One region of the Nitratidesulfovibrio sp. SRB-5 genome, then DNA from elsewhere that is predicted to be linked to it. Evidence: predicted binding sites of a transcription regulator. Region 1 holds the regulator's gene; each other region holds the start of a gene.
The links. The regulator sigma-54, encoded in region 1, starts transcription at its own class of promoters, with help from an activator protein. The targets are predictions, from matches to a motif close to CTGGCACGGNNNNTGCTT.
Positions count from the first base shown of each region.

Region 2: K6142_RS08255 (flagellar hook protein FlgE) is a predicted target of sigma-54. The motif match lies at 2,276-2,293, and genes of this name have one in related genera.
Region 3: K6142_RS12580 (SHOCT domain-containing protein) is a predicted target of sigma-54. The motif match lies at 2,625-2,642, and genes of this name have one in related genera.
Region 4: K6142_RS07615 (protoporphyrinogen/coproporphyrinogen oxidase) is a predicted target of sigma-54. The motif match lies at 2,680-2,697, and genes of this name have one in related genera.

Region 1 covers NZ_JAIOTY010000001.1:1,745,641-1,751,067, forward strand. The annotation lists gene K6142_RS07150 (PTS sugar transporter subunit IIA) at 1-355, opposite strand, end outside; gene hpf (ribosome hibernation-promoting factor, HPF/YfiA family) at 365-910, opposite strand; gene rpoN (RNA polymerase factor sigma-54) at 1,032-2,468, opposite strand; gene lptB (LPS export ABC transporter ATP-binding protein) at 2,864-3,589, opposite strand; gene K6142_RS07170 (LptA/OstA family protein) at 3,586-4,278, opposite strand; gene lptC (LPS export ABC transporter periplasmic protein LptC) at 4,275-5,084, opposite strand; gene K6142_RS07180 (KdsC family phosphatase) at 5,081-5,427, opposite strand, start outside.
Region 2 covers NZ_JAIOTY010000002.1:179,806-185,232, forward strand. The annotation lists gene eno (phosphopyruvate hydratase) at 1-311, shown strand, start outside; gene folD (bifunctional methylenetetrahydrofolate dehydrogenase/methenyltetrahydrofolate cyclohydrolase FolD) at 629-1,492, shown strand; gene K6142_RS08250 (hypothetical protein) at 1,664-2,053, shown strand; gene K6142_RS08255 (flagellar hook protein FlgE) at 2,403-3,908, shown strand; gene K6142_RS08260 (DMT family transporter) at 4,002-4,964, opposite strand; gene K6142_RS08265 (MucR family transcriptional regulator) at 5,401-5,427, opposite strand, start outside.
Region 3 covers NZ_JAIOTY010000002.1:1,249,548-1,254,974, forward strand. The annotation lists gene K6142_RS12570 (heme lyase CcmF/NrfE family subunit) at 1-1,785, opposite strand, end outside; gene K6142_RS12575 (hypothetical protein) at 2,031-2,243, opposite strand; gene K6142_RS12580 (SHOCT domain-containing protein) at 2,272-2,508, opposite strand; gene K6142_RS12585 (ATP-binding protein) at 2,803-4,653, shown strand; gene K6142_RS12590 (sigma 54-interacting transcriptional regulator) at 4,661-5,427, shown strand, end outside.
Region 4 covers NZ_JAIOTY010000002.1:5,930-11,356, forward strand. The annotation lists gene K6142_RS07610 (M24 family metallopeptidase) at 1-889, opposite strand, end outside; gene K6142_RS07615 (protoporphyrinogen/coproporphyrinogen oxidase) at 1,174-2,556, opposite strand; gene K6142_RS07620 (glycosyltransferase family 2 protein) at 2,844-4,814, opposite strand; gene K6142_RS07625 (TraR/DksA family transcriptional regulator) at 4,888-5,229, opposite strand.

The DNA.
Region 1 (5,427 bases):
GGGCCAGAATGCGCAGGTGCATGCCCGCCACCTGTTCCGGGGCCAGCACCAGGAAAAAAAGGTGGCAGGGCTTCATGTCCAGCGCATCGAAGTCGATGCCCGGCACGCTGCGGCCCACGATCACCACGATGTCGCTGATGTTGGCCAGCTTGCCGTGGGGAATGGCCACGCCGTCGCCTATGCCGGTGGTGCCCAGCGATTCGCGGTCGTGCAGCACGCCCAGCGCAACGGCGGCATCCACTTCGGGATGCCGCCGTACCACGGCCTGCACGAGTTCCGCCAGCACCTCTTTCTTGGTGCCGGCGGAGAGCTCGGGCAGGATCAGATCATCGTGAAGATACTCCGAAAGCCTCATGTATGGCGCCTAGACGACCGGATCGATAAGACCGAAATCGCCGTTGCGACGCCGGTAGATGATGTTGACGCGTTCCACCTCGGCGTTCAGGAACACCAGGAACTCGTTGTCGCCCTGGTCGAGCTGCATGGCAGCTTCGTCCACGTGCATGGGCTTGGGGGCGAAGTGGTCGGTGCCGGTGATGGTCCGTTCCTCGCCTTCGCCCACGGTGCCGAAGGTAAACACGTCGATGCCCTTGCCCAGCTTGTCGGACTGCACGGAACGGCGGCGGTCCTTCAGCTTTTCGACCTGCTTGCGCAGCTGCGATTCCAGCTTTTCAAGCACCAGGTCGATGGTGGCGTACATGTCTTCGGACTGTTCGACGGCGGAGAAGGTAAAACCGTCGCCGGCCATCTGCACTTCCGCCTTGTGGCGGAACTTGTCGACGGAAAGGTTCACCTGCATTTCCAGGGCGGACTTGCCGACGAACCGGCCAAGCTTTTCAAGACGGCGGCGGGCGTACTTCTTCAGGTGGTCGGAGGGTTCGAAGTTCTTGAAGGTGAAGGCGATGTTCATACGCTCCTCCTGTGGTGAGAGGGGGAATGCGGCGCGCGGCCCGCACGCTGGGTGCTGCTGCCGGGTGCGCCGCCGGAGACGGATGCCGCCCTGCGCCGGTTGCGGCACGGGGCTCTTGCCGTCAGAACAGTTCCTTCCGCTTGGAAGAGGAGGGAATGTCCATGGCAGTACGATACTTCGCAACGGTCCTGCGGGCAATATTGACTTTGAGCTGATCCTTCAAAATTTCACCGATGCGCTCGTCGCTCAGCGGCTCGCGCGGGTCTTCGTCGGCAATCAGCTTCTTGATCAGCGCCTTGACGCTCTCGGAACCCACCTGGCTGCCGTCGTCCAGTTCCAGCGCGCTGTTGAAGAAGAACTTCAACTCCATGATGCCGTGCGGCGTGGCCACGTACTTGCTGGTGGTGATGCGGCTGACGGTGGATTCGTGCATGCCGATGTCGTCGGCGATGTCCTTCAGGATGAGCGGCTTCAGGCGCGAAACGCCGTCCTCGAAAAAGCCGCGCTGGTACTTCACGATGGATTCCACAACCTTGTACAGCGTGCGCTGGCGCTGGTACAGGCTCTTGATGAGCCAGGAGGCGGAACGCATCTTTTCCTGGAAATATTCGCGCTCGCCCGCAGACGCGGCCGCCGCGGCGGACCGCTCGTACATGGTGCTCAGTTGCAGGTGCGGCAGGCCGTCCTCGTTGAGCATGATGATGAAGTCGTTGTCGTACTTGTAGACGTACACGTCGGGGCTGACGAACTGCGGATCGCCGCCGCCGTAGCTGGCGCCGGGCATGGGGTCCAGGGTCTGGATGAGGTCCAGGTACTCCTTCAGGTCCTCCATGGTCAGGCGGAACTTGCGCAGCAGCGGCTTGTAGCGGCGCTTCTCCAGGTCTTCCAGGTGGTCGCGCACAAGCTCCACCAGCACCTTGTCGCGCGTGTAGCCCAGCATCTCTATCTGCACCAGCAGGCATTCCTGCGCGGTGCGCGCGGCCACCCCCACGGGGTCGAAGCGCTGCACGGCGTGCAGCACGGGGTCCACCTCGCCGGGGGTAGCGCCCGCCATTTCGGCGATGTCGTCCACCGTTGCGTGCAGGTAGCCAGACGAGGCGATGTTGCCGATGATCACCTCGCCGATGTCCTTCTGGCGCTCGGTCAGCGAGGACAGGCGCAACTGCCACATCAGGTGCCCTTCCAGCGAGGGCTTGGCGGCGTAGCGCGCCTCGAACGAGGTCATTTCCTCCGGCAGTTCCGATTCGCGCACCGTGGATTGGCGGCTGGTGCTGGCGAAGTCGCCGAGGTAATCTTCCCAGTCGGCATCGCGGGCGATCTCGCGGTCATAGGCGACATCTGCGGCGGCCTCGGCGGCTGCGTCGCGCGGATCGGCCACCTCTGCCTGGGGCCCCTCGTCCTGGGCTTCTTCCAGAAACGGGTTTTCCAGCATTTCCTGCTGCACCGTCTCGACAAGCTCCAGCCGCGAAAGCTGCAACAGCCGGATGGCCTGTTGCAGTTGCGGCGTCATCACCAATTGCTGGGTGAGCTTGAGCTGTTGCCTGAGTTCCAATGCCATGCGTGGGCAACCCCTATGACTCCGCGCCGAGGCCGAAGGCCTGGCCCGGTAATCCTGCATTCTTGCGTTGAGGCCGAAGAACATGACGACGCGATACGAGGCGCGACGACAAGCAAGAAACGGCCCACTGTGGAAATGTGTTCCCTTCCCCAAGAGGTTAGGCAAACCATGCCACAGAGGCAAGAAGTATGCAACCGCTGGCGCCCATGCGTCGCGATACTCCCGGACGCCTTACGCCCCCCTGCCCACGGCCCCGAAAAGGGGCGGTGGCAACAACGGACACGGCGCCCCCCGCAATGCGGAAGGCGCCGTGAACATGAAAGCCGAGCCGCCGGACATGGCGCATATGGCGCACATGGCGGGGCGCCCCGGACGGGCAGACACGATGTCCCGGACTACAGCGAAAAGCCCTCGCCCAGATACACGTCGCGCGCGCGAGGGTTTTCCACGATGTGCTCGGGGGTGCCTTCCAGAATCACCTCGCCCTGGTGCACCAGGTAGGCCCGGTCGCAGATGTGCAGGGTTTCTCGCACGTTGTGGTCGGAGATAAGCACCCCGATGCCCCGGTTGCGCAGGCCGGTGATGAGTTGCTGGATGTCGTCCACGGCCAGCGGGTCGATGCCCGCGAAGGGTTCGTCCAGCAGGATGAACTTGGGATCGCGGATCATGGACCGGGCAATCTCCAGCCGCCTCCGCTCGCCGCCGGAAAGATGCATGGCCACGGAATTGGCCAGGTGGGTGATGCCGAAGTCCTCCAGCAGCATGTCGCCCCGTTCCTTCTGCTGCGCCTTGGAAAGCCCGGTGTGCTCGAGAATCATCTGAAGATTCTGGCGCACGGTAAGGCGGCGAAAGATCGAGCTTTCCTGCGGCAGGTAGCTCAGCCCCACCCTCGCCCGTTCATGCAGGGGCCAGTCGGCGATGTCGCGGCCATCCAGTTCTACCCTGCCTGAAGTCGGCTTGATGATGCCGATGAGCATGTAGAATGTGGTGGTCTTGCCCGCGCCGTTGGGGCCCAGCAGACCCACGGTTTCGCCCTGGGTCACCGTCAGCGACACGCCGCGCACCACCTCGCGCTGGCCGAACTGCTTGTGCAGGTCTTCTCCGCGCAGCACCGAGCTCACTGGGCAGCCCCCCCGGTGGCGGCATCGCCCTTGGCGTCCTTGGTGTCCTTGGTGTCCTTGGGAGCGGACTTGGCATCCTTGTCGCCAAGGGGGTTCACGTCGCCGGACGAGGTGAACACCGCCTGAACCCGCTTGGTGGAGGTGCCGCGCACTTCACTGCGGTTTTCGCGGGTGTAGAAGGTGATGACGTCGCCCCTGATGCTGTTCTCGCCCTCGTGCAGCACGGGGTTGCCTTCCATGACCAGCACGGCGTTATCCACGGTGTAGGTGGCTTTTTCGCATTCGCCGGTGCGGTTTTCGCGCTTCATGCGCACCTTGCGTTCGGCCACCATGCGGTCGATCTCGCCCGCGTCCATGCCGGACATCCCCGCAGCACCGGATTGGCCAGCCGCTCCGGACGCATCCGCCCCCTGCCCCGCCCCGCCCTTGCCGGGCTTGGCCGCCTTCTTGCGCAGGTGCAGGGTAATCTTTTCGGCCCACATCTCGAAGTCGGGGCGCTGGACGTACACGTCACCCTCGAAGATAACCACCTGGCCCTTGGCGTCGTACTGCATGCGGTCGGACTTGACGGCGGTGGGCACGTCGCGGCGCACTTCCGTGGCCGACTTGGCGTCCGCCGCCATGGCGGGTGCGGAAAAGGTCAACAGCAGCGCCACGCACAGCGCGGAGCGGATGCCGGTATGTCTCATTGCCTGATCTCCTGCTTGGTTGACTTGGAAGCGCCCGCGCCCTGCTGCGCGGCCTTGGCCGTCGGGGCCTTCTGGCCTGATGCCTTCTGGCCCGATGCCTTCTGGTCGGGTGCTTTCTTTTCGGGCGACTTTTTGGCCGGGGCTTTCTGCACGGCCTTCTTCTGGGCATCGGCGCTCTGCGGGGCCGCCTTCGGGACCGCCACATTGCCCGGCACGGGCTGGCCGCCACCGTCGCCCGCACGGGGGGTAAGCAGCATGCTCACGCCTCCGCTGCCGCGCAACACGTCGCTGGTCATGTCCCATTCCAGCCGGGTGGCGTTGCCCGCAAGGCTCTGCCCCTCTATGCGCGCCCCTTCCGGAAAATACATGGTCCGGCTGGTGCCGTTGTACACCATCAGCCGGGCGAACAGATCGTGGCTGTCGTGGGTGGCGTGCACGTCGTCCCACATGCGCATCATCTGCGCCTGTTGCTGCACTTCGCCCTTCTTGGCCAGAATGCGCACCTGCCTGCCGCCGTCCATCTGGTAGACGATGTCGGGGCTATCCACGTCGATGATGTTGTTGCTCTGGCGCAACTGGGCCCAGGTGGCCTTCAGCCGCCACAGTTCGATGCCCTTTTCGCCCTGCACCAGTTCAATGCCCTTCATGGCCACGCCCACGGCCTCTTCCAGCGTGGCGGAATCTGTGGCGCCGCCCGCAATGGCCGTTTCCAGCGCCTTGCGCACCCCGGCCTGCCAGCGCCATGCGGCGGCACCGCCGACAACCAGCGCCACCAGCAGCAGAACCAACAGCGTACGGCGTCTCATGCCTGCTCCGGCCAGCTTTCCAGCATGCGATCCAGCAGCCCCTGTTCGACCAGCAGAAAGCGGATGGCCTCGCGCACGGCGCCGTGCCCGCCGTTGGCGGTGGTCACGTAGCGGGCCAGGGCCTTTACCTCGGGCTGGGCATTGGCCACGGCCATGGGCAGGCCCACCAGCTTCAGCGGGCCGAAGTCCACCCAGTCGTCGCCAAGATAGGCCACCTGCGACCATTCAAGGTTGTGCTTGCGGCGAATGGAGTCGATGCACTCCGACTTGTGCAGGAAGCCCGCGTGGTAGTCTTGGATGCCCAGGCTGCGGATGCGCGCTTCCACCGCGCCGGAGGTCAGGC
Region 2 (5,427 bases), on a different contig from region 1:
ACTCCATTCTCATCAAGCTGAACCAGATCGGTACGCTCACCGAGACCCTGGACACCATCGAGATGGCCAAGCAGGCCGCGTACACCACGGTGATTTCGCACCGTTCGGGCGAGACCGAAGACCACTTCATCTCGGATCTGGCCGTGGGCCTGAACGCCGGGCAGATCAAGACCGGCTCCTTGTGCCGCAGCGACCGGCTGGCCAAGTACAACCAGCTGCTGCGCATCGAGGAAGACCTGGACGATACGGGCATCTACTTCGGGCCCATGATGAGCTCGCACTTCGGCTTCGAGGAAGAAGGCGAGGAGTAGCGGGCTGTCGCGTACATCGGGGGAGGGGGCCTGCGTGGCTCCCTCCCTTTTGCTTTCGGGCGGGGGGAGAGCGGCAGGGTGTTGCACGCGGTTCGGCAGAGAATTTCAGTTTGAACCCGCCCCCAAAAAGGGGGTTCGGGGGAGCATGCTCCCCCGGCGGGGTACGGGGCAGCGCCCCGATATTTTAAAGGCCGCCACTTTCCCGCAAGGGACAAGGCGGCAATACATGGCGGATGCAACCGGAACGCAGGACGGTGCCGGGCAGCGGAATCAGACAGGCGGCGCGCACGCGCGCCGGATTTCGGGAGGTTGGAGAGATGTTGCTGCTCGACGGCAAGGCGACGGCTGCGGCCATTCGCGCGGAGCTGAAGGAAGAAGTGGCGGCGGGGCTTGCGGCGGCGGGCCGCGCGCCGGGGTTGGCGGTCATTCTGGTGGGTGAGGATCCCGCCTCGCAGGTGTACGTGCGCAACAAGGAGCGCGGCTGCGAAGAGGCGGGCATCCGGTCCGAGGCGTTTCGCCTGCCTGCGGACACCACGCAGGAAACGCTGGAAGTGCTCATCGACGAACTGAACGGGCGCGCGGACATTGACGGCATTCTGCTGCAACTGCCGCTGCCCAAGGGGTTGAACAGCCAGCGCTGTCTGGAGCGCATCAGCCCCAGAAAGGACGTGGACGGCTTTCACCCCGAAAACATGGGGCGTCTGGCGCTGGGGCTGCCGGGCTTTCGCCCGTGCACCCCGGCGGGGGTGATGACCCTGCTGGAACGGTATGACCTGTCGCCTTCGGGCAAGAAGGCCGTGGTGGTGGGGCGCAGCAACATCGTGGGCAAGCCGCTGGCGCTGATGCTGGGCGCGCCCGGCAAGTACGCCAACGCCACGGTGACGGTGTGCCATTCCGGCACGCCGAACCTGGCCGAAGAGTGTCGCCAGGCGGACTTCCTGTTCGTGGCGGCGGGGCGGCCCTGCCTGGTCACCTCGGACATGGTCAAGCCCGGCGCCGTGGTGGTGGACGTGGGCATCCACCGCACCGACGAAGGGCTGGTGGGCGACTGCAAGTACGACGACATCAGCTGCATCGCATCGGCCATGACTCCGGTGCCCGGCGGCGTGGGGCCCATGACCATTGCCCAGTTGCTCATCAACACCGTGATCTCGTGGAAGGGCCGCACCGCTGCGGCGTAGCCAGAATCCGAAATATTTAGTCTGCATGCGCGCCGCGCGGGGAATGCCCGCGCGGCGCTTTTATTATTTGCGGGCGACGCTATGCGTGGCGCGGCACGTGGTGTAACATGAAAGAACTATGCCGCACATGTGCGTGACGGCGGCGTTTGAATCACCACAAGGAGGGCTTCTATGCGCAATGTATTCATGAAGATGGCGCTGTCTGCGGCGCTTGTTCTGGCCCTGGGCCTGCCGTCCCTGGGCTTTGCGGCAGAGGCCGCGCCCGCCCCGGCAGACCATGGCGTCCACGACGCCAAACCCGCTGGCGAAGGGCCGAAGATGATGATGGATGGCGCCGACACCATGATGCACATGAAGGACATGTCCAAGGGCGAGATGATGATGCAGCAGGGCAAGGGGATGATGGACAAGAACGCCCCCATGACCCCCGGCAGGAAGAAGATGATGGAAGGACATGACAAGATGATGCAGGGCAAGAAGATGATGATGGAAGGCCATACCATGATGATGGACGGCAAGAAGATGATGGACATGGAGGCCGCCGGGGCTCCGAAACAATAGCGGCAAAGCCGCTCCGGTCGGACGCAGCCAGAAGCAGTCCGGTGCAGGGTGTGCTTTTCGGGCGGGGTCATGGAAGCATGACCCCGTTGTCGTTGCGGCGGGTGGCCGGACCGCACGGCAGAAAAAACAGTGGAGCCCTTGCGGGCAGTTCCTGCCGCCTTGCGCGCCTTGTCAAGATTATCTATCTTTACATTCCAATGTATTGCCTAATGTAACCCAGCGCTGGCACGGCTCGTGCTTTGCGACTCCGCAGGGAAGAATCTTCCCCGGTTCCGCGTGCCCGCCTTCCACCGGGAAGGCAGGCGAGACGCGTTACGGACCGGGGTACTTCGCGCCCGAGGAGATACGCATGTTACGCGCCCTCTATTCCGGCGCCACCGGCATGAAAACCCTGGCGCAGGGCATGCAGGCGGTCAGCAACAACCTGGCCAACGTGAACACCGTGGGGTTCAAGCAACAGCAGGCGCTGTTCGAGGACCTCATGAGCCAGTACGCGGGCACGGGAAACTCGGCATCCACCTCCATCAGCCAGGTGGGTCTGGGCACGCGCCTGACGGATATCCGGACCGTGTACGGGCAGGGATCGTACGAATCGGGCACCGATATCACCGACCTGTCCATCAACGGCAAGGGGTTCTTCCAGGTTTCGCTGGACGGCAAGACGCATTACACCCGCGCGGGCAACTTCCGGTTCGACAAGGGCGGAAACCTGGTGGACCCCAACGGCTTCGTGCTGAACGGGCGGGCCATCACCAACGGGGTGGAGGGTGCCACCGGCCCCATCAGCCTGCCGCCGGGCGCGGACGGGCGCAACGTCATGCCCGCCAAGGCCACCACGTCCATCACGGCGCTGAACAACCTGGGTTCGGGCGACAGGTCGTCGGATGCGGCCAACCCGTACTTTTCGCTGCTGTCCAAGTGGAACGGCACGGCGCAAAGTCCCCTGGGCGATTCGGCCTACACGTACAAGCAGTCCATCAAGGTTTACGACGCCACGGGCAACGCCCATGACGTGACCATCTATTTCGACGGCGCCGGGCAGAGCGGCGGCAACAAGCATTTCGAATTCGTGGTGAGCATGGACCCGGCGCACGACGGTTCGGGCATGGCCGGGACATCCGCGGCGGGGCTGCTGATGTCCGGCACGCTTACCTTCAATTCGTCCGGCCAGTTGGTGAACATGTCCGCCTACACGCCCACGGGCACCGACGCCACCAACCTCAGCAACTGGGCTCCGGCGTCGTTCGGCGCGGGCGGATTGCCCCAGTTCACCGCCACCTTTGCAAGCGGCGGCGGAACGCAGGTGGTGGGGCTGGACCTTGGCCTGACCTCGTCCACAGGGGCCTGGACGGCGGGGGCTGGCAGTCCGGCTGCCGTGGGCAGCAACGCATCCAACCTGATGGGCATGGGCGGGGCCACCCTGGCGGCGGTCAGCACCACGGCCTACGGCGGCAGTTCGTCGGAAATCCGGTCGAAGCAGGACGGCTACGCACAGGGCTTTCTGGCGGGCATCGACATCAGCGCCGACGGGATCATCACGGGGCGCTACAGCAACGGACAGAACGACGACCTGTACCACATCACCCTGTACCGCTTCACCAGCGAGGACGGCCTGCGCCGCGAGGGCATGAACCACTTCTCCGCCACGCTGGAATCCGGCGCGGCGCAAGAGGGCCTGCCCGACACCCAGAACTACGGCACCGTGGCGGCCAAGAGCCTGGAACAGTCCAACGTGTCCATGGAGCGGGAGTTCGTGAACATGATCATCTACCAGCGCGGCTTCCAGACCAACTCCAAGTCGATCATGACGGCGGATTCCATGATCCAGAAGGCGCTGGAACTGAAGCGCACGTAGTGTGCCGTTTTGGCAGAACCACCAGGCAGCATGAAAGGCCGCTTCCGGAACCGGGGGCGGCCTTTGGCGTTGTGCGGGGGGACGGGCGGGGTGTTACTTTTTTCCGCCCGGCTGCGTGGCGGTGCCGTTTGGCGCGGATTCATCCGGCGCGGCCTTGTCGGGCACGGTGGCGCCGCGCCCTTGCGACAGCAGCACGCCCACCAGCACCAGGGCTGACGCCGCGTACTGCTGCGGCGTCAGCTGGTCGCCCAGCAGCACCCGGCCCATGAGCAGGGTGATTACCGGAATCAGGTTGATGAACGCCGAAGCCTGCCCGGCGGGCAGGCGGCTGACCCCGAAGTTGTACAGCCCGTAAGCCCCCAGCGAGATGCACGTGCCCAGATAGACCACGGACAGCGTGGGCAGCAGCGGGAAGGCATCGGGCAACTGCGTGGTGGGCAGGAACAGCAGCGGCAGAAAGAACGCGCTGCCCGCCAGAGACTGCACGGCGGTGATGAACAGCGGGGGATACGTGGCGGACAGCTTCTTGGCGTTGATGACATAGCCGGTGGCGCTGACCATGGCGCATAATTCCAGCAGGTTGCCCAGCAGGGGGTTGGGCGCGTTGTCGGAACTGGTCCCGCCAAGGCTCAGCCAGATAACCCCGATGATGGCCAGCACGAATCCGGACCACACCCGGCGGGCCAGCCGTTCGCCCAGCACGATCCACGCGGCCAAGGCCACGCACAGCGGCATCACCGAAACGATCATGCCCGCCTGCGAGGCCGATGTGTAGCGCAGGGCGTACGCCTCGAACACGAAGTACAGGCACGGTTCGCACAGCGCCATGGCGCCGAGGCGCTTCCAGTCGCCCTTGCGGTAACGCACGTGGCGAAAGTTGCGCCACAGGGCCAGGAACACCGCCGACGAAATGCCCATGCGGCCGAACACCACCACCATGGGGTCGAACCCTTCCAGCGCCACCTTCATGGCGATGAACGAACTGCTCCACAGCAGCATGGCCAGCAGCAATGCCAGAGTGGCGGAAGAGACGGGGACGGTGCGTGATGCGGACATGGCGGTGCAGGGAGCAAAAGGTGCAGGGCGCGCGCCGCGCCGGGATGCCGGGCGGCGGCATGTAGCCTGGGCAGCGCTGTGCATGCCCGGCGCATTGCCGAAGGAATGCCGGTCGCCACGCCGTACGGTGTCAACGGCAGGACCGGTGGGCGCACACTATCCGCGCGGTGTCCGGGTGTCCACTGGCATGGGCTGGGGCGGTGCTTTCGCTGGCGTCTTTTCTTGCGGGCCAGTGGGCGCATGTGCCCCGGCGGCGGCCATGCGCAATGCGGGCGGCGTGCGGCGTCCGGAGTGGCGGCTGCCAATGGCAACTGGCCCGCCAATGGCGACGCCCCGGCGGCAGGTGCCGTCGGGGCGTCCGGGATCCGTCATGCGAGGCATGAAGGGGGCTGAACAGGAAGAAGGCCGGGGGGCGCGGCGGATTGTCCGCCGGGCGCTACGCCTGCTTGCGGCGCTTCTCCCA
Region 3 (5,427 bases), on a different contig from region 1:
CTTCAGCGGGGTAACCCGGTCACCGTCAAGGTCGTGGATGGTGGCGTACAGTTCCTCGCCCAGGCTGAACAGGATGGAAACCTCGCTGCTGGGGTGGCTGAAGTTGCGGTACACGCGGCTCTGCGGGGTAAGCTGTCCCACGGGTTTGCCGTCCTTGCTCACCGATATGACCGCCTCGTCGATGGCCATTTCCGGCGTTTCGCGCTGGCGTTTTTCCACGTAGACGAAGTCGTAGCCGCCGAAGGAAAACTTTTCTCCGGGCGACAGCGGGGCTTCGTGGCTCTTCTGGAACGGGCCGGACACAGCCACGCCAAGGACGATGACCGCAAAGGCCAGGTGCGAGCCGTGGCTGCCCATGAACCAGCGGGTGCGGGCGGCGCCGGGGTTCCGCAGGGCCAGCAGGATGCACGAGACGGTCACGGCGGCGGCAGAGGCCACGCCCGCCGCCGACAGCAGGGGTTGCACCCCGCCCCACCAGCCTACGGCCACGATACCGGCCCACGTGCCGGCCACGGCCAGCAGCGCGCCGGGCTGGCGCACCCCGCCGGTCCAGCCCAGCCACGGCGCCACGGCCAGCAGCATGGCCATGGCCGTGAACAGGGGCAGGCAGATGGTGTTGTAGAAGCCCTGGTTCACCCCGACGGGGTTGGCCTGCCACAGTTGGCTTATCACCGGCCAGATGGTGCCCAGCAGCACCACGCTTCCCAGGGCGGAAAGCAGCCAGACCAGCAATACCACCGCGCCACGCCTGCTGGCGGGGCCGGGAGTTTCGCCGCCCTTGCCGGGCCGGGGCGCCACGCCCAGCACGGCCAGCGTGATGACGATGCCGGCAAGCATGGCCAGCAGCAGCGGCCCGCCCACGCCGCCACCGCCGAAGGCGTGCAGCGATTCCACCACCCCGCTGCGTACCAGGTACGTGGCGAAAAGGCACAGCAGCAGGTTGAGGCAGGCCAGGAATACGTTGGTGCGGCGCAAATCGCCCAGCCGCCGTTCCACGAGCATGGTGTGCAGCAACGCCGTGGCCGAGAACCACGGGATCAGCGAGGCGTTTTCCACCGGGTCCCACGCCCAGTAGCCGCCCCAGCCCAGTTCCATGTACGCCCACCAGCCGCCCAGCAGTATGCCGGCGGTCAGCAGCACCCACGAGGCGATGTTCCAGTTGTGCGCGACGTCTATCCAGCGCTTGCGCTCTTCGGACATGACGGACGCCAGCGCCAGGCAGGCGGGAATGGCGAAGCCCGCATACCCCGCGAACAGCAGCGGCGGGTGCAGGATCATGCCGATGCTGCGCAGCAGCGGGTTCAGCCCCTGCCCGTCCGGCGGAGGACTGGCGTTGATGACGAACGGGTTGTTGGGTCCGGTGAGCAACAGCAGGAAGAACGCCAGCAGCGGCAGGAAGAACAGCCAGAAGTGGGTGCGCGTGCGGGGTGCAAGGCCTTGGTAGGCGCCGGAAAACATGAACAGCAGCCCGGCAACGGCCATGCACAGCGCCCAGAACAGCAGCGAGCCCGCCTGCCCGGCCCAGAACGCGGTGATGGTATAGAACAGGGGCAGGGTGCTGTCCGTGTACTGGGCCACGTAGGCCAGCGAAAAGTCCCGCCCCAGCAGTGCCCGCAGCAATACGGCAGAGGAGAGGATAACCAGTGACGTTGCGCCAAGGTATGTCCGCTCCAGCCATGGCAGGGCGCGGTCCCTGCCGTGCCATGCCTCCAGGCAGGCTAAACCCGCCGCCAGGACGACGAGAAGCAGGGCGATGAGCATCGCCCCGTTGGCCATGAGATACATCCATCCTCCAATGTCCGGAACAGCCCGGACATGCTGAAGGCGGAACGCGATGCGCCCCGCCGTTTACCGTCGTCCCGCCGTTTACCGTCGTCCCGCAGGTCTGCCGGGCCGTGTGCCATGCCTGATGAGGAACGTTGTCCGCATGCGGATTCCCCTTCCTTCACCCGTCCCTGCCGCACCATGCGGCAGGGGCGGGCGGAAGGCGTGGTGGGAAATCCGAAGGCGGCATGTCCGCAATGCGACCGTCAGCCGCAGCGGGTATGCGGGCCTGAAGGAGGGGCGACGGCATGGTTTCCGTCCGCCGGGGCCTCCAGGACCGTCACGGAAAGGGCCACGCTTGTGCGGTCGTGCGTGGCGTCCGGGTCATGCGCGGCGCCAAGGTCGCCAAGAGTCAGCGCGGCAGCCATGGCCGCGCTGATGGCCATGGCCGCCGCGACGTTTCCGAGGCATTCGATCATCTGTGTTCACGGGGTCCGTCGGCGGGCATTAAAAGGCGCCCTTCAAGGTGTTGTATTCCTCCAGGGTTATTTCCCCACGCGCCAGCCGACGGTTCAGGATGTCCATGGAATCGTTCCGATCCGCCCGGCAGTCTGCGGCACGGCGGCTTCTGGCCACGAAAAGGCATGCCAGGGCCACCAGCGCGATGCCCGCCACGACAAGCGACGAATCAACGTGCAGGTTGTGCCAGAAGGCCCCAGAAAAATGGTGCGGGTATCCGGACATGGGTGTCACCTCCGTCCTGCCTGTTGCAGGGGTGCGTGCCGCGTGCGCACGGCATGGATGTTGCGGACGAGCCACAGGCCCGCCGCCAGCGGCGTCGCCTGCTGGCGGTTTGGCTAAGGCAGGAGTCGTGCCAGCGTGTGCGTTGAATTTTAACATCATGAAATGAAAAAGAATTATGAACAGCCTGCCAGGTGGCCGCAGTTCAGCCGCCCCGGCGGCATGGGTAATTCGGTTACGGGTGGGTTGGATGGTGTGGGTAAAAAGGTTACATATCCCCGCCGACAGGAGGAACCGATGGTATTGAACCCCGACATGCCCGACCGCAAGGGCGCGGCATCTCGCCTTTCGCCGTGGCTGGTGGTGGGCATGGCCATGATTCTGGCGCTGGCCGTGGTGGTCCTTGCGGTGCGCAACACCCAGCGTGAGCGACGGCACATGTCGCAGAATCTCATGGACCGGGCGGAAGCGCTGATCTGGGCGCTGGAGGCGGGCACGCGGATCTGGATGGGCAAGAGCGGGGGCGGGCAGCATTTGCAGGCCCTGCTGGCGGAAACCGCCAGGCAGCCGGGCATCGCCTACATGGCCGTGGTGGACGGGCGCGGCGTCATCATCGCCCACAGCAACAGGGACAGCATAGGGCAGCCCCTGCACGCGGCGGAGGACGGCGGCATTCCCGCAACCACGCAGGAGAGGCAGTGGCGCACCATTGAAACCCCTTCCGGCAAGGTTTTCGAGGTGTACAAGGTGTTCTCGCCGTCCCTGCCGCTGCTGCATGATGCCGGGCACGCCCCCGGCTCCAGTTGCACGGACGGTGGCGGGTCTTCTCCGCCAACCCCTTCGGGATATGGCGAAAGTGGGGCGGAACGGCACGACATCTTCGTGGGGCTTGCCGTGGCGCCGTTCGAGGAGGCGCTGACGGAAGACCTGCGCAATGCGGCCATGTTCGCCCTGCTGGTGGTCACGCTTGGCTTCGGGGGATTCATCTCGCTGTTCTGGGCGCAGAACTACCGGCTGTCGCGCAGGCTGCTGCGGGATACGCGGGCGTTCGCGACGGAGGTTGTCACCCAGCTTCCCGTGGGTCTGCTGGTCACTGACGGGGATGACGCCATCACCATGGCCAACGCCTCGGTGGCGGCCATGCTGGGGCAGAAGCAGGAGCGGCTGGAAGGTTCCCCCCTGGGCGGCAGGTGGGGCGTGGACTGGCGTGGGGCCTGCGACGACCTTGCCGCGGGAAAGCCCGTCATGGAGCGGGAATGCGAACTGGTGGCGGAGGACGGAAGGGTGGTCCCCGCAAGCCTCAGCGCCTCGCGCATCGTCAATGAAGACGGCGAATTCCTGGGCCACCTGTTCATCCTGCGCAACCTGGAGGAAGTGAAGCGCCTGCAAGACCAGTTGCGGCGCAACGAACGGCTGTCCGCGCTGGGCAACCTGGCTGCGGGCGTGGCCCACGAGATCCGCAACCCCCTCAGTTCCATCAAGGGCTTCGCCACCTATCTCGCGGGGCGGCTTCAGGACGACGGCAAGGGCAGGGATGCGGCCCGGCTCGTCGTGCAGGAGGTGGACCGGCTGAACCGCGTGGTCTGCGAACTGCTGGAGTTCGCCCGTCCCGGCGTGCCGGACCTGCGTGAGGTGCACGTGGACACGGTCATCGAGCGGTCCGTGCGACTGGCCGCAACCGATGCGGCGGCACGGGGCGTGGATTTGCGCTGCGAGCCGGGCCCCGCGCTGCCTTTGGCCTTCCTGGATGCGGAGCGGTTCACCCAGGCCCTGCTGAACCTGTTGCTGAACGCGGTGGAGGCCACGCCGCCGGGCGGAAGCGTGGAGGTGCGCGCCGCCGCCCGGTCGGAAAAAGGGCCGGAAAAAGGGCCGGAAAAAAGGGCGGAGAGGGGGCCGGGCGGCAAGCCGGATGCAGGGCCCCGCGCATGGCTGGACGTTCAGGTGGCCGACACCGGACGGGGCATGTCGCCAGACGTGCTGAAGGAGATATTCAACCCCTATTTCACCACCAAGCCCTCCGGAACGGGATTGGGGCTGGCCATCGTGCACGGGGTGGTGGAAGCGCACGGCGGGTCCATAAAGGTCGAGAGCCAGCCGGACAGGGGAACCACCGTGACCATATCGCTGCCGCTGCGGCGGCCTGCATGAGGAAGGCATGACCAGAACATCCGGCACGCGGCTGCTGGTGGTGGACGACGACGCCACGCACCGCGGCATGTTGCAGACCCTGCTGGCCGACTGGGGCTACCGCACCGAATGCGCCGGTGACGGCGAAACCGCCGTCACCCTGTGCAGGGAAGCCCCGTTCGACCTCATCCTGATGGACCTGCGCATGGGCGTGCTGTCCGGCATCGGCGCGCTGCGGGAAATAAGGGCCTACAACCCGGCCATCCCCATCCTGATAATGACGGCATATTCCAACGTGGAGTCCGCCGTGGACGCCATCAGGTCCGGGGCCTACGACTACCTGACCAAGCCGCTGGACTTCGAGGAACTGCGCCTGACGCTGGAACGCGCGCTGGACCACGCCGCCCTGCGCGACGAGAACGCCGCGCTCAAGACCACGCTGGCCGCATCGTTCGATCCGGCGGGCATCATCGGGCAAAGCCAGTCCATGCACCGGCTGATGGACATGATGGCCTCCATCGCGCCATCGGAAGCCACGGTGCTGGTCACGGGCGAGTCCGGCACCGGCAAGGAACTCATCGCGCGGGCCATCCACGCCAACAGCCAGCGGCGGCATGGCCCTTACGTGACGGTGAACTGCGCGGCCCTGACGGAAACGCTGCTGGAATCCGAGTTGTTCGGGCACGAGAAGGGCGCGTTCACCGGTGCGGAAAAACGGCGCGAGGGGCGCTTTCAGTCTGCGGACAAGGGGACCATCTTCCTCGACGAGATAGGCGAGACCTCGCTGCCCATGCA
Region 4 (5,427 bases), on a different contig from region 1:
CGTGGGTGAAGTGGGCGGCCACGCCCTGCGCCTCGAAGTGGGCGCGCGCGGCGCGGTAGGCGTCGGCCACGGGCAGGCCGGGGCGCATGATCCTTATGGCCTCGGCCTGGGCGGCCTTGGTCTGTTCCAGCGCGCGGGAGAAGTGGTCGGCGGGCTTGTCGCCCACCCAGAAGGTGCGGGTCTGGTCCGAGTTGTACAGGTCCAGCCGCGCGCCCACGTCCACCAGCACCGGGCAGTTTTCGGTCAGGGGCACGTCGCCGGGGGCGTAGTGGGGCAGGGCGGCGTTGGGGCCAACGCCCACGATGCTGGAGAAGGCCAGTTCGCTGGCGCCATGTTCGCGGAAGAACTTTTCTATGTCCCAGGCGATTTCCGCTTCGGTGCGACCGGGCACGAGGATGCCGGGCACCCATTCCATGAGCTGGTGGTTCAGCGCGGCGGAACGGCGCATCAGCTCGATTTCCTCGGGTTCCTTGATCACCCGCATTTCCTCGACCATGCCGTCGGCCCGTTCCATGGTCAGGCCGGGCGAGACCTTGTCGAAGAAGTCCAGGGTCACGGCGCGCGCCTCGAAGCCCACGGTGCCGCGCACCTTGTCCTTGAGCAGGCCGTTGATCTGGCCCGGCGCATCGCCGGAATAGATGAACACGCGCTCTTCGGGCCACAGGCGGCGGGCCGCGTCGAGGTAGCGGGGGTCGGTGCACAGCCAGTCGTTGCCGTCGGCGGTGACGATGAGGTACCCGGCGCTCTCGTTCAGCTGCACGTCGTGCAGTTCGAAGCCGGAAAGGTAGAATCGGTTGGCCGCATGGCTGACCAGCAGGGCGGACAGGCCTTTTTCGCGCATGGCGGCGCGCAGGGTTTCGCGCCGCGCCTCGTAGCGTTGTGCATTCATGGTGTGTGCCTCGGAAATGGAACCGGTATTGGTGGGAAAAATGAGAAGCGTATTGCTGGGGTGGCGCACTCCGCCACGCCAACGACGAGTTTCCCACAATGAAGAAGTTTGGGGGGAGGGGTTCGGGGAGGGAGGCCCTTTCACGCTCTGCGGACGCCATCCGCGCGTTGCGGTCCCTATCCGTAAGGCTCGCAATCTCGCCTAACGGCTAGGGCAAGGTTCGCGCGGTGCGCTCACCCAACGGCTGCCGCAAAGGGACCCCTTTCCGTTGCCTCATTATCTCATCAAATTTTATACGTCGTTTCCTCTTCGCCGAGCACCATGCGCCCGGCCCATTCCACGCCCTGCATGACCGAATGGTCCATGTTGGCGGCCTCGTATTTCCACCCGCCGAAGCGCCCGCGCGAGTATATGCCGTGCGCCTCCAGCCACGGCTGGATGCGGCGCAGGGCGGCGTCGCGCCCCAGGGTGGGCACCGGGTAGCCGTAATCCACGGCAATGGACCACCGCGACGCGATGCGCTCCCGCTCGTCCGGATGGAGCATGGAGGTGTGTACAAGCCCCTCCACGGTCTTGTCCATCAGGGTGTCCAGCTGTTCCGGCTTGTGCACGGACCACGAGGTCTCGGCCATCAGCGCGCGCTGCTGGCCGGGCCGGGCCGCGTTGTTGGGCGAGTAGTTGTGGAAGTTGGTCAGGCGGTAGAAGGGCGCGTTGGATTCCGGAAAGTACATCCAGCAGGTGTCGTCCTTGCGGATGTCCTCAGGCCGCATGTCGTCCACGCCAACCCCGGCCACGTACACGCCGTTGCGGGCCAGTTGTCCGGCGGCGGCGCGCAGGTCGTCGCCCACCATGGCGGCGGCTGGCCCCGCGCCGATCTGGTCGCGGACAAGGAGGTCCAGCGGGCCGGTGGCCAGCATGTGGTCGTAGGTGATGGCCTGGCCGTTGCCCGTGCGCACGGTGCGTTTTGTCGGATCAACCGCCGTCACGGGGGTGTTCAGGCGCACCTTGTCACCCAGACGCGCGGCCAGCCGGGTGAAGATTTCTCCGGTGCCGCCGTGCAGCGGAAAACGGAACAGGTTGTTGGGGCCCCAGCTCACGTTGTCCAGTTGCAGCACCAGGTTGCGCAGCACCATTTCAAGGTCGATGACGCTGACCCGCTCGCCGATCCACTGGTAGCTCATCAGTTCGGCGGGGGTGGCCCACACCTTGAAGTTGTAGGGCCGCATGAAATGTTTGGCGATGCCCGCGCCAAAGACGTATTCGAACCATTCCGCAAAGTTGGTGGGCGCCTGTTCGCGCCGGTTGCCGGGCAGCAGGGCCTGCACGCATTCCCACTGCATTTCCGGCGGCAGGTGGCGGATGTTGTTCTGGAAGGGGTAGGGCACCCAGCGCCCGGCGATGCGCACCCGCGCGATGCGCATGTGCTCCAGATACTGGCCGTCCAGCAGGCTTTCCACCAGGTTGTCGAAGTAGGCGTAGTGCGAGAACACCACGTGCCCGCCGATGTCCCAGGTGAACCCCGCCGCGTCGCGGAAGCTGGCGGCCAGCCCCCCGGCGTAGGGGTTGCGCTCCAGCACCAGCACGGAGTGTTCGCCAAGTTCCGCCAGCCGGTGGGCCGCGCCAAGGCCCGTGGGGCCTGCGCCGATGATCAGGTATTTGACGTGCATGCGGTATCCTGCGGGTCGCGCGGTGTGTACGCGTGGCAGCCGTATGCCCCGGTGCGGGGCGTGATGGCCGTGGTGGGCCGGGTCGGCCCGGGCATTCCGGGCGCAAGGCCACTCGGCCCGTTCGGGAAGTGGTCGTGCCTGCTCGGGTAATGGCGCCAACCTGAAGAATCGTGCCAGCCCGGAGAATCGTGCCTGACGGGCCCGGTCCACGCAAGTCCCGTCGGCAAGCCCCGCCAACAAGTCCCGTCGGCAAGCCCTGTCTCAGGCCTTGCCGTCAGGTCCTGCCGTCAGGGGGCCTTGCGCGCGGCCAGCGCCGCCAGCTTGCGCAGCAGGTCGCGTTCCAGCGCCTCGAATTCGCGGCGGCGCATGGTCAGCACCTCGACGGCGTCGAACATGCCCGAAAGCTTGTACCGGTTGCCAAGGCCGTTGCCGAACTGCGCCGCCCCCATGCGCACGGCCTTGCCGCTGCGCTTCATGTGGCGCACGGGCAGAAAGCCGGTGTAGCAGGCCAGGCGCCCGTCGCGGGCCCGGCGCAGGTCGTGTTCCAGGTCGTCGTATTGCGAAGGCGACAGCGAAAGGGAAAACCCCCCGCCCTCCAGCAGTTCCGTGGTGCGGAACATGTGGCAGCACCCGGTTACCGAAATGCACGGCCGCAGGTAGTCGAAGCGGCCCATGTCCGTGACCTGGGCGTGCAGGTCGCTGACCGAAAAGGGCAGCGCATGGGCGCGGGCCGGAGAAAAGGCCACCTCCGGCGACAGGGTGTCGCGCTGCGGCTCGCCGGTCGCGCTGTCGGGCGGTGGCGGGGTGTCGTCCGCGAAGGCGGCGAGGTGCGGCGGGGTGCCTTCCGGCGCGCGGAAGTGCGCGGTCAGGTGCAGGTCGGCGGACTGGACCATGTACGGGGCGTGCCAGTCCAGGGTGCGCCCGCCCCAGGCGGCGGCATCCGGCTGGCGGCGCACCGCCCCGGCCAGTCGGCGCAGCCAGTCGGGCGGCACGGCGGCGTCGTCGTCCAGATAGGCGGCAAAGTCGCAGGCGGCCACTTCCGGCAGGCGCATCAGCCAGTTGCGCGCGGCGGCGGCCCCCACGTTGACCGGCAGGTGCACGGCGGTGCAACGGTCCGCGCCGAACCTGTCGGCCCAGGCGCGCACCACGTCGCCGGTGCCGTCGGTGGAGCCGTTGTCCAGCAGGGCGATGCGGGCCACGTCCGGCAGGCCGGGTGCCAGGTGGACAAGGGCGGTGTCGAGCTCCTGCGCCTTGTTCCACGAATAGAGCAGCACGGCGGTGGACCCGGCGGGTTCGGCCTCCGGGGTGTCCACGCCGCGCCAGACGTCGTGGGCGCGCAGGGCAAGGTTGACGTGCCAGGGCCGGGCGGCCAGCACCGCATCCCACAGGGGCAGGGCGGCGGGGACATCGCCCAGGCGGACCAGGCAGTGGGCGGCGTGTTCCACCGGGGCCAGCCAGCAGCCGTTGCCCGGCGCGGCGGAAGATGCAGGCTGGCCGGACGCGGGCAGGCCGGACACGGCCAGCGCGGCGGCGCGAAAATGGGCCAGCGCGGCGTCATGGTGGCGGGCGGCGGTGGCCGTGCCGTCAGCGTGCCCCACACAGGCGGAGGCGCGGTTGGCCGCCAGGCAGCCGTGAAGATGGGCGAAAAGCGGGGCGAGAGGTGGCCCGGTTCCGGCTGGACCGGCAGGACCGGCTGAACCGGCTGAACCAGATGCGCCAGACGGGGCAAACCGGGCTGCGGCCCGATGCAGGTGCCCATCCAGCCAGTCCAGATCGCCGGAAAGTTCGCCCACGGCCACGGCCTGCTGCATCCAGAACAGGTTGTCCGGTTCGCGTTGGCGCTCGGCGTCCACATGGCGTTGCAGGCGCACCCAGTCTGTCTGGGCGGCCAGCCGTTCGTAGCGGGTCAGATCCGCCGGGCGGCGCCAGGCCCCGTGCACGGCGGCCAGCAGCGCGGCCAGCGCGGGGTGCAGCCAGGGCATGCGCTGATGCAGCAGCAGTGCCTGCCCGGCCAGCTGGCCGTTGCAGGGGTCGTCCTCCCACGCGGCCAGCAGCAGTTCGCGACCGGTGCGCAGCAGGTCTTCACGCCCGTGGGGGCCTGTGGTGTCGGCGGGCGAAGCGGCGGGGGATTGCGAGCGGGTGATGGCGTCGGCGGCGCAGCGCAGCCGGTGGACGGACCCCACGCTGCCGTGCACGAGGCGGATGCGCAGCCACAGCGGCAGGCGCTGCCAGGCAAGGGCAAGGGAGGCGTGCGGCATGGCGTCGTCCCGTAGGTAGTCCGTCGAGGGTCGATGCCCCGTCAGGGTCGAGAACGAAGGGCGCGGGCCGGGATCAGTCGGCGCAGTTCACGCAGCGGCTGGCCTCGGGCATGGCCATGAGCCGGGCCAGGGGGATGGGTTCGCCGCATTCCACGCAGAAGCCGAAGTCGGGATCGTCCTCGTCGATGCGCTTCAGGGCGTATTCCAGGCCCACCTGACGGTTGCGCAACTGGGCCAGGGCGGCCTCGTTGACGCTCTTGTTCTGGATGGCGTCCATGCGCGAGACTTCGTCCATGCCGTCCGCGCCGGGGGGAACAGGCTTGGTCAGTTCCTTCAGGGCCTCGATGTCCTGCGCGATGCGGGCAAGATCGGCGACGATCCGTTCCCGGAGTTTTTGTCTGTCGTTGGGCGTCATCGTGTGCTCTCTTCCGGGGCGAGCGGGAAGGGCGGTGGTTGCTTGTTTCGTCGCGGCGCGTCCGGCCCGCGCCATGCGCGGCACAAGACGCGGCGACGCCGGGCGAAACGCCGCAGGTAACCGCCGTGGGGCGGACCGGCGCACGCCGACCAGCCGACACGGTTCAAGCGCCGCCGTGCGGCGGCGCCATGGGTTGCC